3 regions of the Priestia sp. JSM ZJ58 genome follow, and region 3 is predicted to be linked to each of the others. Evidence: riboswitches for the same ligand, from Rfam matches in the RefSeq annotation. Region 3 holds a riboswitch; each other region holds the start of a gene.
The links. Region 3 has a riboswitch for thiamine pyrophosphate ahead of thiM (hydroxyethylthiazole kinase). Riboswitches for the same ligand answer to the same signal wherever they lie in the genome.

Region 1 (4,250 bases), on a different contig from region 3:
TCAACAATTACAACTCGCTCATGCAGACTCTGAGCCTGCAGCAAGTGCTCGACCGTTTCAATTTCATCTCCGACAGTGACGGTCTTACCGTTAATAATTAGATTCAATGAACTCCCTCCATTGCTCTCGTTAGCTGAAATGATGTAAAGAATGAATGATTTGGCTTTTTCCCTAACAAAGCATCAGCCATAATTTTTCCAGTTGCAGCGCTTAATAAAATACCGTTTCGGTAGTGGCCAAAAGCCATGTGCAGATTCGCTATTTCAGGGTGCTCTCCTAAATAAGGCCAGCCATCATTTGTTTGTGGACGAAGACCAGCCCATGCTTTTTCAAATGTGGCTTCTTTAATGGCCGGCAGAAGCGCAGAAGCTTTATTCAGCAAAAATTGAATACCTTGTGCAGAAACGGTCTTAGTAAAATCATGCTGCAGCTTAGTTGCCCCGATTACGATTCTTCCACCAGTCTTAGGGACTAAGTAAAAACCTTCATCTAAAAAAATCGTTTTAGAAAGCAGGGGCTTATAACTTTGCAGAGCAATACACTCTCCTTTTACAGGAAACACCTCGCCTAAATGTTCAGAAGAAATAAAGCGTTTAGCCCATGAGCCTGCTGCAATCACTACTTTTTCTCCATAAAAAGAGCCTTTGGACGTCTGTACCCCTTTTACTGTTTCATTTTCCATAATCAGAGAGTGAACGTCACAGTATTCGAATACATCTGCTCCGTGATACAAGGCTCCATGAGCAAGAGCTTGTGTTAACTTAGCCGGAGCTAGCTGGCCGTCTCCCGGTATTGTAATGGCTCCGTATATGTCTGGAGAGAGCCCGGGTTCTAACAAACGCGCTTCTTTTACATCGATCCATCTTACATCTTTGTCCCACCGGTGGTGCTGAGCGGCTTTTTTCTTTAATACGTGTGCATCTTCTTCTGTTACAGCGACTTTTAATAAGCCTTTTTGAATGAGCTCTACGTCGATAGCCGTTTTTTCTTTTAGTTCCTTCACCAGTTCAGGAAACATGCTTCTGCTCTTAATAGCAAGGTCTAAAAGAGGACCTTCTTCATCAATTTCAGCTTGAGCACCTAAAATACCAGCGGCTGCACTTGAAGCTTCACAACCAACTTGATTGCGTTCAAGAATAGCTACTGACGCTCCTTGTTTTGACAAATGATAAGCGATAGAAGAGCTGATTATACCTCCTCCGATTAACAGTACATCATAATGCTGCTTCATTTTCTCCACCTCCAGATGTCCATATATGAGAATATTGTTTAATCGCTTTCAGGGGATCTTGCGCAAGCATGACACCAGACATCACGGCTATACCGTGTGCTCCTGTTTGAAGTACCTCTTTGGCATTTACAGGTGTAATTCCTCCAATGGCAATAACCGGTATCTGCACAGCGTCTACTACTTCTTTTAGTGCCGCTATCCCTCGACTTTTTAATTCTTTTTTTGAATGTGTTGAATAAATATGTCCGTATAAAATGTAGTGAGCACCATCTTTTTCAGCTTCTAAAGCCTCTTCCACAGAGTGAACTGACTTTCCAACAATAAGAGAAGGAAATGCGTCTATAACAAACGAAACGTCTAAACTATGATAGGCAAGCTGTACACCTTTTGCTTTTAAAGCATGCGCTACATCAACTCGGTCATTCACAATAATTTTAGAGCGACAAAATGGTAGGCTTTCTAGTAAACATTGAATCTGCTTTGCCGTTTTCTTTTTTTCTCTAATATGAATGGCGCCCGCAAAAGGCGCGATAGCCGTTAAAATTTTTTGAAGCTCTTCGATTGGCTGCTTATCTGTTGTAATGACATGAAATTTAGGAATATCCACATGATCGAAACCTTTCCATTCAGAATAAAGAGAAATTTCAATCACTTCATCTTGTGCAGAGGGCTTTATTACATACAAAAAACCACTCTACAACGTAGAGTGGTTAGCATGCATCGTTATGTAAACATGATCGCCACTTCCCTACGCTGGTCCAAACCAGATCAGGTTCAAAGGGTCCGAAATACATCCGTCTCAGCTTCAAAAAGCTCCCCTAGTGATTGCTATTTATTGATTTTGTTTTTGCACTTAAAATTATAACACAACTAGATGTAAATACAATATCTCTTTATGCTCTTACGGCTCTCTTCCTTTTATAGATGTATCTTTTAAGCTTCTTTACTAAGAGGCCCGGCGCACCGAATCATTCTGCTTTTTATATAGTTAGTAATCGGTATAGTCGTCAAATTCTTCTTTGTCTTTTTCCTTTTTCCGATCCCATATAAACAGCAGGAGTAACATAATAAAAGTTAGAATATAAAAACCGTAAAAAATAAATGCCGCCACAACATTTATAAATAAAAATAAAAAACCAATGATCTGACCTGCAACAGCTACAATCAACAAAATGTATTTCCAAACTTCTGCTTTTCTATCCATTCTCTACTTCTCCGTCTTTTTGTTTTTCCCTACTAGAAACGTTCTCTTTACTTATAATAAAAACGTTCCTGCCAGTAAACCGACTGTAAATAAACCAACTGTTCCAAATGCTGAAATCCCCACGTACGCCAACATTTTCCGATAAGATTTTTCCCGAATTAACTGTACGGTTTCCACACTAAACGTTGAAAAAGTGGTAAAGGCACCAAAAAACCCAATGCCAATCATTAAAAATATTGAATCATCATAAGCATGACTCGGAACCTTTCCATAATAACTACCGTAAAAAAGACCAAGCCCAAACGCACCGAGCAAGTTTACAAACAGCATTGAGACTGGAAAAGGAGGGTTTGAAACTGTTTTTGTAACTTTTAAACCCAAAAGATAACGGCATATTCCTCCAGCTGCCCCGCCAAGTGCCAAGCTCACTATGCTCATTTACTTCACCTCATGTACTTTCACTAAATTTTTCCCTGCCGCTTCACCGCATAGATAGCCTGCTAAAGCAAGAAGGATTCCACCTACTAAAGAGACAATGACATAAATGGCTCCCCAAAATAAATGGTGCTGAGTGAGAGAAATGACGTCTCCTGCAAAGGTTGAATACGTTGTAAAACCGCCGCACACGCCAACTCCTAGTCCAAGCTTTATCCATTCTTTTGGCTTTTTCCACGCAAAAAATCCTGTTAATAGGCCTAGTATGAAGCTTCCTAATAGGTTTTCAATTACCGTTCCTATTGGATAGCCCGTATATAATAAGGAAAGATTTAGCAAATAACGCGCATATGTACCAGCGATAGCACCAAAGGCAATTGAGATTAAGTTTATGGCTTTCATCATATCGCTCCGTTTCATAAATTCTTCTTTAAGTGTACCATAAGGAATTTATTTCTACCTTAACATTTAACTATATGTTTATTGCACCAAAAGTCATGAAAAAATGAAAGAGAAAATCGTCGCATGAAACTTCCTTTTTACTCCTCAAATATCCCTTAAAAATCCACTTAATCCAAATTTTAAAATCTTTCTGTATCCTTATGACAAACCGTGTATAGAAGGTATATTTCCCTTATTTTAAGTCACATTAATCGTATAAGTTTTTTTTGTTGACTTTTGCTGTGTTCTTGTTTAGTATCACAGAGTATCATTTCCTATCAGAATACTAGGGGGTTTAGAAAATGAAGAAATTTGCTGCACTTTTGTCGCTACTATTAGCTTTCACAGTTGTGCTTGCCGCATGCGGTTCTAGCTCAAAAAATGAAGCAAACAATGGAGACAATAAATCTTCACAAGAGGATTTATATAATAAAGTGAAAAAAGATGGCGTATTAACAATTGGAACTGAAGGTACATACCCTCCGTTCACTTTTCATGATGACAAACAAAAGCTAACTGGGTTTGATGTAGAATTGGCTCAAGAAGTAGCTAAACGTCTTGGCGTAAAAGCTGAGTTCAAAGAAACACAGTGGGATGGCATGTTTGCCGGATTAGATGCTAAACGCTTTGACATGATTGCTAATGAAGTGGGTATTCGTGAAGATCGTCAAAAGAAATACGATTTCTCTGACCCATACATCCAGTCAGGCGCCGTATTAATTGTTCGTAAAGACGAAAAAGATATCAAATCATTTAAAGATTTAAAAGGAAAAAAATCAGCACAGTCATTAACAAGTAACTACAAAGACATGGCTCAATCTTATGGTGCAAACATTACGAGTGCTGAAGGTTTTGCTCAAGCAGTAGAACTAATGAGCGCAAACCGTGTTGATGCTACAATCAACGATAAATTATCGTTCCTTGACTATAAGAAAAAGC
Region 2 (4,250 bases), on a different contig from region 3:
AATGTAAAATCTGCGGCTGCCTTATGGCTCATTCCAAGAAGAACCCCTCCTGAAATCGTTGAGCCTGAACGAGAAAAACCTGGCCAAAGAGCAATACATTGAAACAGTCCTATACCTAGTGCTTGTCCATAAGACATTTGGTCCACCGTCTCTACACGCGGACGTTTAGGTCCAAACAAATCTGCTAGAATCATTAATACAGCTCCGACCACTAAGCCAATTAGCACCGTATTTAAAGAAAACAAATGTTCATCAATGTAATCATCAAACAAAAGTCCTAACACTCCTGCGGGTAACAAACCAACAATTACCTGCATTAAATTTAAGCGATTTGTCGGTCCAATTGCAGCAGCTGGTTTTTTTCCCAATCCTAATAAATTAATAAAACGATCTTTAAAAATAACAACTACTGCTAAGATCGACCCTAGCTGAATAACAATCTTAAATGTATTAGCTACTGGAGATGAAAATAATTCTTTTGAATTTAACCACAGGTCATCCACAATAATCATATGCCCAGTTGACGAAACAGGAGCAAACTCTGTTAAACCTTCTACAATCCCTAAAATGATTGCTACAATAATTTCCCACATAAAGCTATGTACCTTGCCTTTCTTTCAAATTAATAAGCTTATCGCTTCGTTTTACATGCTCAACTATTTTCCTATTTTGACACTTGCTTTTTTATCATAATTGTTAAAACTATGAAATACAATGTGTATTTGCAAAAAGATAAGAATCTTTAATAATTTGTAATAAAAAGCTTACATGCTACAACCAAAAAACACGATATCAGCTTTTATTTATTTTAAAAAGCAGTCACTATGTTCAGTATAAATTCTGGTTCCTTAGCTAAAAATGAATCATCTAGACTATTTTTCTTTAGTGTGAAAAAATGACTAAATCATTATGTTTTTTCCATCCCCCTTTACTGTCATCTATCATTTTAATCCAATAGGGCTGAATTATACGACATATCCCCTAAGTAATTTGAAACTTTTTTCTCTCTTTTCTCGTATATAGTAGTATCTTTTTTAGGAGGCTTTTTACTATGAATGGAAATGTACGTACAATGAAATGGGTCACTGCTGGGTATGAAGCCTTGCTGGGAATTCCTTTAATTGGCGCGGGGATTGTTATGGGCTTTAGCTATACTCCTCTTTTTATTGGATTTATTCTTCATGCTATCACACTCATTTTAGCTAATAGACGAGGGTTATCTGCTTATGGAAACATACTAGGGCTTGTTACCTCACTGGTTGCTTGGATTCCATTTTTGGGATTTATCATGCATATTATTACAGCTATTGTGATTGCAATCGATGCTGCTAGACAACGCTAATTGTCTAGCTTTTTTTATTTAAGGGTTGATTTTTTACCGAATGATGGTAAACTTAAGCCGTAAATTGAATAATTTGAATGTTATTTCTACTAGGGGTGTCTGATAGCTCAGACTGAGAGAAGAGTGCAATAAAACTCTTTAACCCTTTGAACCTGATTTGGGTTATACCAGCGGAGGGAAGTAGTCTTGAGAAGAATAGTATAGTTTTATTCTTTTTTTGCCTATTCCATCGGGTTCTGTCTATCACAGAACCCGATTTTTTATGGTTCGGTATAGCTACACTTTATGCGAAACCGGAGGAATATGTAATGTCAAAACAAAATGTATCAGTTTCTATGAAAAAGCCTTTTCCAAACAGTCACAAAGTATATGTCCAAGGATCCAGACAAGACCTTAAAGTACCTATGCGTGAAATTCATCAGTCTCCTACTACAGGGTCTTTTGGTGAAGAAGAAAATAGTCCCGTACGTGTATACGACACGAGCGGTGTTTATACAGATCCCTCTTATGAAATTAATTTACAAAAAGGATTACCGGCTCTGCGCGAAAAGTGGATTGCAGAACGAAACGATGTAGAAACATATCAAGGCCGTACGGTTCAGCCACAGGATAACGGTTATTATGACGGTGATCCAAGAGATCAGTACGAGCGCTTTATCACTAAACGTTTACCTTTGCGCGCGAAAAAAAATCAAAATGTAACGCAAATGCACTATGCGAAAAAAGGAGTCATCACGCCCGAAATGGAATTTATCGCTATTCGTGAACAGATGAATCCTGAAATTGTGCGTGAAGAAGTAGCAAGAGGACGTGCGATTATCCCTAATAATATCAATCACCCTGAGAGCGAACCGATGATTATCGGCCGCAAATTCCATGTGAAAATTAATGCTAATATCGGAAATTCAGCTATTCGTTCAGCTATTGAAGATGAAGTAGAAAAAATGACATGGGCAACGCGTTGGGGAGCCGATACAATTATGGATCTATCAACAGGAAAGGATATCCACACAACACGCGAATGGATTATCCGCAACTCGCCTGTTCCTGTAGGGACCGTTCCTATTTACCAAGCGCTTGAAAAAGTAAAAGGCGTAGCAGAAGATCTAACGTGGGAAGCATACCGCGATACATTAATTGAACAAGCAGAACAAGGTGTTGATTACTTTACTATTCACGCAGGTGTTCTTTTACGTTATATTCCTCTGACAGCGAAACGTACGACAGGTATTGTTTCACGCGGAGGATCCATCTTGGCGCAGTGGTGTTTAGCTCATCATGAAGAGAACTTTTTATATACTCGCTTTGAAGAAATCTGTGAAATCTGTAAAGCATACGATATTGCTATTTCGCTTGGCGATGGGCTACGTCCTGGTTCCATTGCAGATGCTAATGATGAGGCACAGTTCGGTGAATTAGAAACGCTTGGTGAATTAACTAAAATTGCTTGGAAACACGATGTTCAAGTTATGATTGAAGGTCCTGGACATGTTCCAATGCATCTCATCAAAGAAAACGTAGATAAACAAATGGAAATATGCCAGGAAGCTCCCTTCTATACTCTTGGACCGCTTACAACCGACATCGCTCCAGGCTATGACCATATTACATCAGGTATTGGTGCTGCAATGATTGGCTGGTTTGGGACAGCTATGCTTTGCTACGTAACGCCAAAAGAACATTTAGGACTCCCGAATAAAGAAGACGTTCGCGAAGGCGTTATCACCTATAAAATTGCTGCGCATGCTGCTGACCTAGCAAAAGGCCATCCAGGAGCACAAAAACGCGATAATGCTCTGTCTAAAGCAAGATTTGAATTTAGATGGAATGATCAATTTAACCTGTCACTAGATCCAGAGCGCGCAAAAGAATATCACGATGAAACACTTCCCGCTGAAGGTGCTAAAACAGCCCATTTCTGTTCAATGTGTGGACCTAAATTCTGTTCGATGCGTATTTCTCAAGATATTCGTAACATGGCTCAAGAAAATGAAAAAGATGTAAACGAAGTAAGAAAAGAAGGAATGAAAGAAAAAGCTAAAGAGTTTGTTAACAGTGGTTCAAATATCTATCAATAATGAAGTAGAACAGCTAAAAAAACAAATTAAGCAGCTTGAAGGAAAGTTATTATTTGTTCAGCAAAATTGTCAGCATATTATCGTTGAATCCTCACATTCTTCCGTAAGACGCTGCATTAAGTGTTTCTATCAACAAGATGCAAAAAGGACTTCGTAAAGAAGTCCTTTCATCTTTTTTTGAAACGTGCTTTCAGCACGTTCTTGATCCAATATAGTATTTTAATAATAACCCAGCCTATAAATGTACCTAGCGTATTCAAAAAGATATCATCAATATCAAATACTCGTTCCGTTAGCTTGTACTGTAAAATTTCAATCAGAAAACTGATTAAGAAACCAGTCGTAAAGACTTGAATAAAACCGTCAAACCACTTCATAAACAACGGAATAAACATTCCAAGCGGCGCAAACATTACGATATTTCCCAGTATATTTGTCAGAGTGAGCATTATATTACCGCTATCCCACATCAGACGGATCGTACTAAATAAATCCAAGTTCATTGCTTTTCCGTAAACATGTTCGTTTTCCCGTATGAGCGTAGCATAAATGACCACTGCCCCGTACGCAATAAATAGAATGAACATGACTTTTTTAACAATTGACCTGATGCTTACATTCACTTCAACATCACCTTCTTTGACTCCCCAAACCATTTATTATTATCTATATGTATATGTCCACTGCTTTCATTCGTAGTGAATGGATTTACATGCTTTTTTTATCCTATCACATCAATAAATAAATACAATTCCCTTTTTGTTATTTTGTAAACTAAAATTTTTTCAATTAAAAAAGCCACGCTTTTCGCATGACTTTTGTTAATTAAT
Region 3 (4,250 bases):
TGGGTATTTAAGACACTTAGGGTTACGGCAGTGCGGGCTTATTTTTTAGTTAGCTGTAGCTAGCTTTTTTTATTTTTTTATTTATTAGTTTACATAATTATTTTATTGTTAACTTATATTTTTTTTAGACATGTATGTTTTATTTATCTTCGATTGAGGAACATAAAAAGTAATAAAGGAGATGGATAAAATGAATGAACAAAAAATTGCTAAAAAAGTAAATGAAGTATTAGAAGGAAATCGTGTAGGAACATTAGCCACAGTGGTAAACAACAAACCCCACTCTCGCTATATGACATTTTTCAGCGATGAAGATGGTATCGCTCTTTACACACCAACAAATATCAATACACATAAGGCAGAAGAAATCGAAGCCAATCCGAACGTGCACGTACTATTAGGCTACAGCGGCGAAGGATATGGCGATCAATACTTAGAATTATCCGGAACAGCTGTTCTTCGTACCGGTGATCAATTAAAAGGACGTATATGGAACGATCACATGAAAGAATGGTTTGACGGTCCAAATGACCCTGAGTATGTTGTTCTGGAAATTACACCAAACGAAATTCGCTTTATGAATGAAGGCGAAGAAACTCCTCAAACCGTTCAGCTATAATAAAAAAGCGCACACTGTGCGCTTTTTTTATTTTCCTACCGCTTCTTTCAATTGAGCTGCTTTTTCTTTTGGAGACGCTGCTAAGCTAATCGCGGTAATAATAGAAACACCATCTGCACCTGCTTCTACTACTTGTTTGGCATTTTCAGGCGTGATGCCACCGATTCCTACAATTGGAAAGTCAATATTCTGGTTTCGCACTTCTTCAATTAATTTTGTACCTTGCACTGCTTTTGCGTCTTTTTTTGTAGAAGTAGGAAAAACAGGTCCCATTCCTACATAATCCGCCCCGTCTTTTATGGCTTGCTGCAGCTCTTGTACATTATGAACAGAGACGCCCACAATTCCTTTTCCTATTTTTTCTCGAACAATATGAGCTTTTTCATCTTCTTGTCCAATATGAACGCCATCTGCTTGTAAACGGATCGCTAAGTCAAGATCATCATTCACAACAAAAGGAACGCTGTGCTGCTGACAAATTTGCTGAAGTTCTTTCGCCAGCTGATATTTCGCTTCTCCTTTTAGTGCACCTTCGCCTTTTTCACGAAATTGAAACACGGTAACGCCGCCTTCAATTGCTTCTTTTAATACTTCTTTCGGATTTTTTGTACAGTTATTGCTGCCCATTATAAAATAAACTTTCAGCAGCTTTTTAATTTCTTCGTTTGTCATTTTCCCGCTCCTTTTAACGTTGATGTACTCTTGCATATGATTCAATATCCTGTCCAGATAAAAGATGAAGCTGATTTAACAGCTCAATTTGAAAGCTCCCCGGCCCTTCTTCACCTTTTTTCGCTGCGGCGATTTCACCTGCCACTCCGTAAAAACTTAAAGCAGCAACGCTTGCCTCGACATATTCTTTTTCTACAGCCGCGAAAGCTCCTATAATTGATGTCAGCAGACATCCAGTACCCGTCACCTTCGTAAATAACGGGTGACCGTTGTCTACTGTATACGTTGTGTTTCCATCGGTGATCACATCTTGTTTCCCCGTAATAACAATCACTGTATCTAATTTGTTCGCTGCTTTCTCAGCAAGTTCAATGACGTCTCCTTGCCCTTCTAATGAATCAACGCCTTTAATGAGCCATGACTCGCCTACTACATTCGCAACTTCAGCAGCGTTACCGCGAATAACGGCAATATTTAATTCTTCTACAAGCTGACATGCCACTTCTGTACGAAACGGTGTTGCTCCGGCTCCTACAGGATCGAAAATAACCGGCACGCCGTTTTCATTTGCTGATTTTCCTGCTATTCTCATCGCTTCTACTTCTTGAGCCGTCAGTGTACCCATATTTAAGACAAGCGCTCCGGCGATTCGAGCCATATCAGCCACTTCTTCCTTCGCATAAGCCATAACAGGTGACGCTCCTAGGGCAAGCAGTCCATTTGCTGTAAAATTGGTTACCACAACATTCGTAATATTATGAACAAGCGGACTTGTATCTCTTACTTTTTCTAATTGAGCTGAAATTTTACTAATATCCATGTTCTCTCACTCTTTTCATTTAGTTTTAACACTGCAAAAAAAAGACAAAAAAGCACCTTGCATGCGCAAAGTGCTTTGGTATGTACTCACATTCCCTGCGCTGGCATTATCCAACAGGTTCAAATGGTCAACAGGCGCCCCTGTACTCTCAGCCTGCCCCGCGCAAGCTCCCATACTATTCTTGTTACGTTTAAAGTTTACTATTAACCTTTTTTATTTGCAACCATTTCACTGTTTTGCCCATAAAATAAAGCTTCGCTATAGGCTGAGTGGTGTTGTAAATCTTACAGCTTTACTAAAAGCATCATTAAAAGACCTCCAGTAAACTACTGGAGGTCTTCTATCCCCTAAAAATTCTATCATTTTTCTTGAATCGCTTGATTTCTCACAGCTGTTTTTCGGTCCTTTCCTGCTCTTAAAGATAAAAGAAAACAAAGCAGCAGTACAAGTGCAGCTGATACGTACGGGTAATTAATGTTTATATCAAAAAGAAAGCCTGCTACAACAGGTCCAATAATATTACCAAGACTTGTATAAGCAGAATTTAGTCCGGCTACATACCCTTGGTCGTCTTGTGCCATCATCGACATTTGCGTGCTGATTGCCGGACGTAAAATATCTGTTGCTAAAAAGACGATAAATGTCACAACAATAATAAGCCAGTACGTGTGCACAAATAGTGTAAGTAAAATAAAAAGTCCCGTCATCATCAAGCAAAACGAAATCACTCTTTTTTCACCGAATTTATTTAAAATCCAGCCAAAAATCGTAACCTGCACAACAGCCCCTGCAATAGAGCCAAACGTAATAACAAACGCAATATCTTTTGGCGTAAAGCTAAATTTATGATCAACAAATAGTGAAAAGATCGTTTCATAATTGGATAATCCAAACGATGTCACAAAAACGATAATTAAACTTAAAAAATAAGGTTCTTTGTAGGAATTCATAAGCTGCAGTAGCAGCCGATCTTCTTTTGGATTCTCATTGTTTGAAACAGCATGACCTTGTACAGGACGAGACTCCGGCAAAACAAAAAGCGTAATCACTGCAGCCAAGCCTCCTGCTACTGCGGCCATGTAAAATGGCACGCGCATGCCGTATTCAGCTAAAAAGCCTCCAATACCGGGCCCGATAATAAATCCTGTTGTAATCGCTGCCGTCACATAGCCCATTCCTTTAGCGCGTTCTTTAGCAGACGTCACGTCCGCTGTATAGGCCATAACAGCAGGCATAATAAGCGCGGCCCCGACCCCACCTAGCATTCTGGATACAAATAATAAAAGAGGTGTACTCACTGAACCAAAGAACCATTCAGACAGGGCAAAAACAATCATTCCCGCTACAATAATTTTCTTTCTCCCTAACGAATCTGATAATCGCCCCGCTAAAGGCGAAAACAGGAATTGAGTTAGTGAAAACACCGCTACTAAAAGCCCCATCACGCTGCCGTTGATATGAAGCTCCGTCATATAGGTTGGCATAATTGGAATAACGAGACCGATTCCCGTAAAGATAATAAAAATATTTAGCATGAGCAGCAAAATCGCCGCTCGATTTCTTAACAATAATGACATATAAACCTCCTGATTACAAAAATACTGAACGTTCGGTCTATAAAAATACAAAATAATGAGGGATTACTCATTGCCGCAATAAGCATCCCCGCTTATTTAAGAAGACCTTGCTATAATTCCGTTTAAAAATACATCGATTGCTGAATGGTAAAGCTGCAGGGCATTTTCCGTACTCGTTTTTCGAGACATGCGGCTCATTCCAACAAACAACCCTTCTAAAATTACTGCAAGCTGCTCTGCATTTTTATGAGAAAACTCGCCTTCATCGATGCCCTGTTGCAAAAGTTCCCGGTTAAACTCCACGTGTCGTTTCACCATCTCATCAATTCGCTCTTCGATGTCGCTGCCCTTCTCCTCGTTGTTAAAAAACTCATCCGCAGCTTTCGTAAGAGGATGATTCAAATCATCTAAAATGATTTGCTCCGCTATTCCAAAAAGCTTATCTCTTGTTGTTTTGTAAAGAGACTCTCTTTCTTTCCAGTTTCGTTCCCACTCAAGATCCCATTCGTCTATTAAATAAAGAAAAAGCCCTTCTTTACTTTTAAAGTGATAATAAATATTC

Region 1: another riboswitch for thiamine pyrophosphate. It lies ahead of ACH6EI_RS25180 (thiamine phosphate synthase); the one in region 3 lies ahead of thiM (hydroxyethylthiazole kinase).
Region 2: another riboswitch for thiamine pyrophosphate. It lies ahead of thiC (phosphomethylpyrimidine synthase ThiC); the one in region 3 lies ahead of thiM (hydroxyethylthiazole kinase).

What each region holds. Positions count from the first base shown of each region.
Region 1 is NZ_JBISEM010000005.1:61,768-66,017, forward strand. It holds gene thiS (sulfur carrier protein ThiS) at 1-107, opposite strand, end outside; gene thiO (glycine oxidase ThiO) at 104-1,231, opposite strand; gene ACH6EI_RS25180 (thiamine phosphate synthase) at 1,215-1,838, opposite strand; TPP riboswitch at 1,960-2,061, opposite strand; gene ACH6EI_RS25185 (hypothetical protein) at 2,220-2,435, opposite strand; gene crcB (fluoride efflux transporter CrcB) at 2,487-2,873, opposite strand; gene ACH6EI_RS25195 (fluoride efflux transporter FluC) at 2,874-3,272, opposite strand; gene ACH6EI_RS25200 (amino acid ABC transporter substrate-binding protein) at 3,614-4,250, shown strand, end outside.
Region 2 is NZ_JBISEM010000010.1:15,403-19,652, reverse strand. It holds gene ACH6EI_RS26940 (undecaprenyl-diphosphate phosphatase) at 1-593, opposite strand, end outside; gene ACH6EI_RS26935 (hypothetical protein) at 1,052-1,342, shown strand; TPP riboswitch at 1,424-1,538, shown strand; gene thiC (phosphomethylpyrimidine synthase ThiC) at 1,651-3,420, shown strand; gene ACH6EI_RS26925 (VanZ family protein) at 3,588-4,043, opposite strand; gene ACH6EI_RS26920 (Ger(x)C family spore germination protein) at 4,242-4,250, opposite strand, start outside.
Region 3 is NZ_JBISEM010000001.1:2,632,746-2,636,995, forward strand. It holds RNA gene ssrS (6S RNA) at 1-43, shown strand, start outside; gene ACH6EI_RS13905 (pyridoxamine 5'-phosphate oxidase family protein) at 191-619, shown strand; gene thiE (thiamine phosphate synthase) at 647-1,291, opposite strand; gene thiM (hydroxyethylthiazole kinase) at 1,305-2,111, opposite strand; TPP riboswitch at 2,187-2,295, opposite strand; gene ACH6EI_RS13920 (MFS transporter) at 2,471-3,688, opposite strand; gene ACH6EI_RS13925 (TetR/AcrR family transcriptional regulator) at 3,785-4,250, opposite strand, start outside.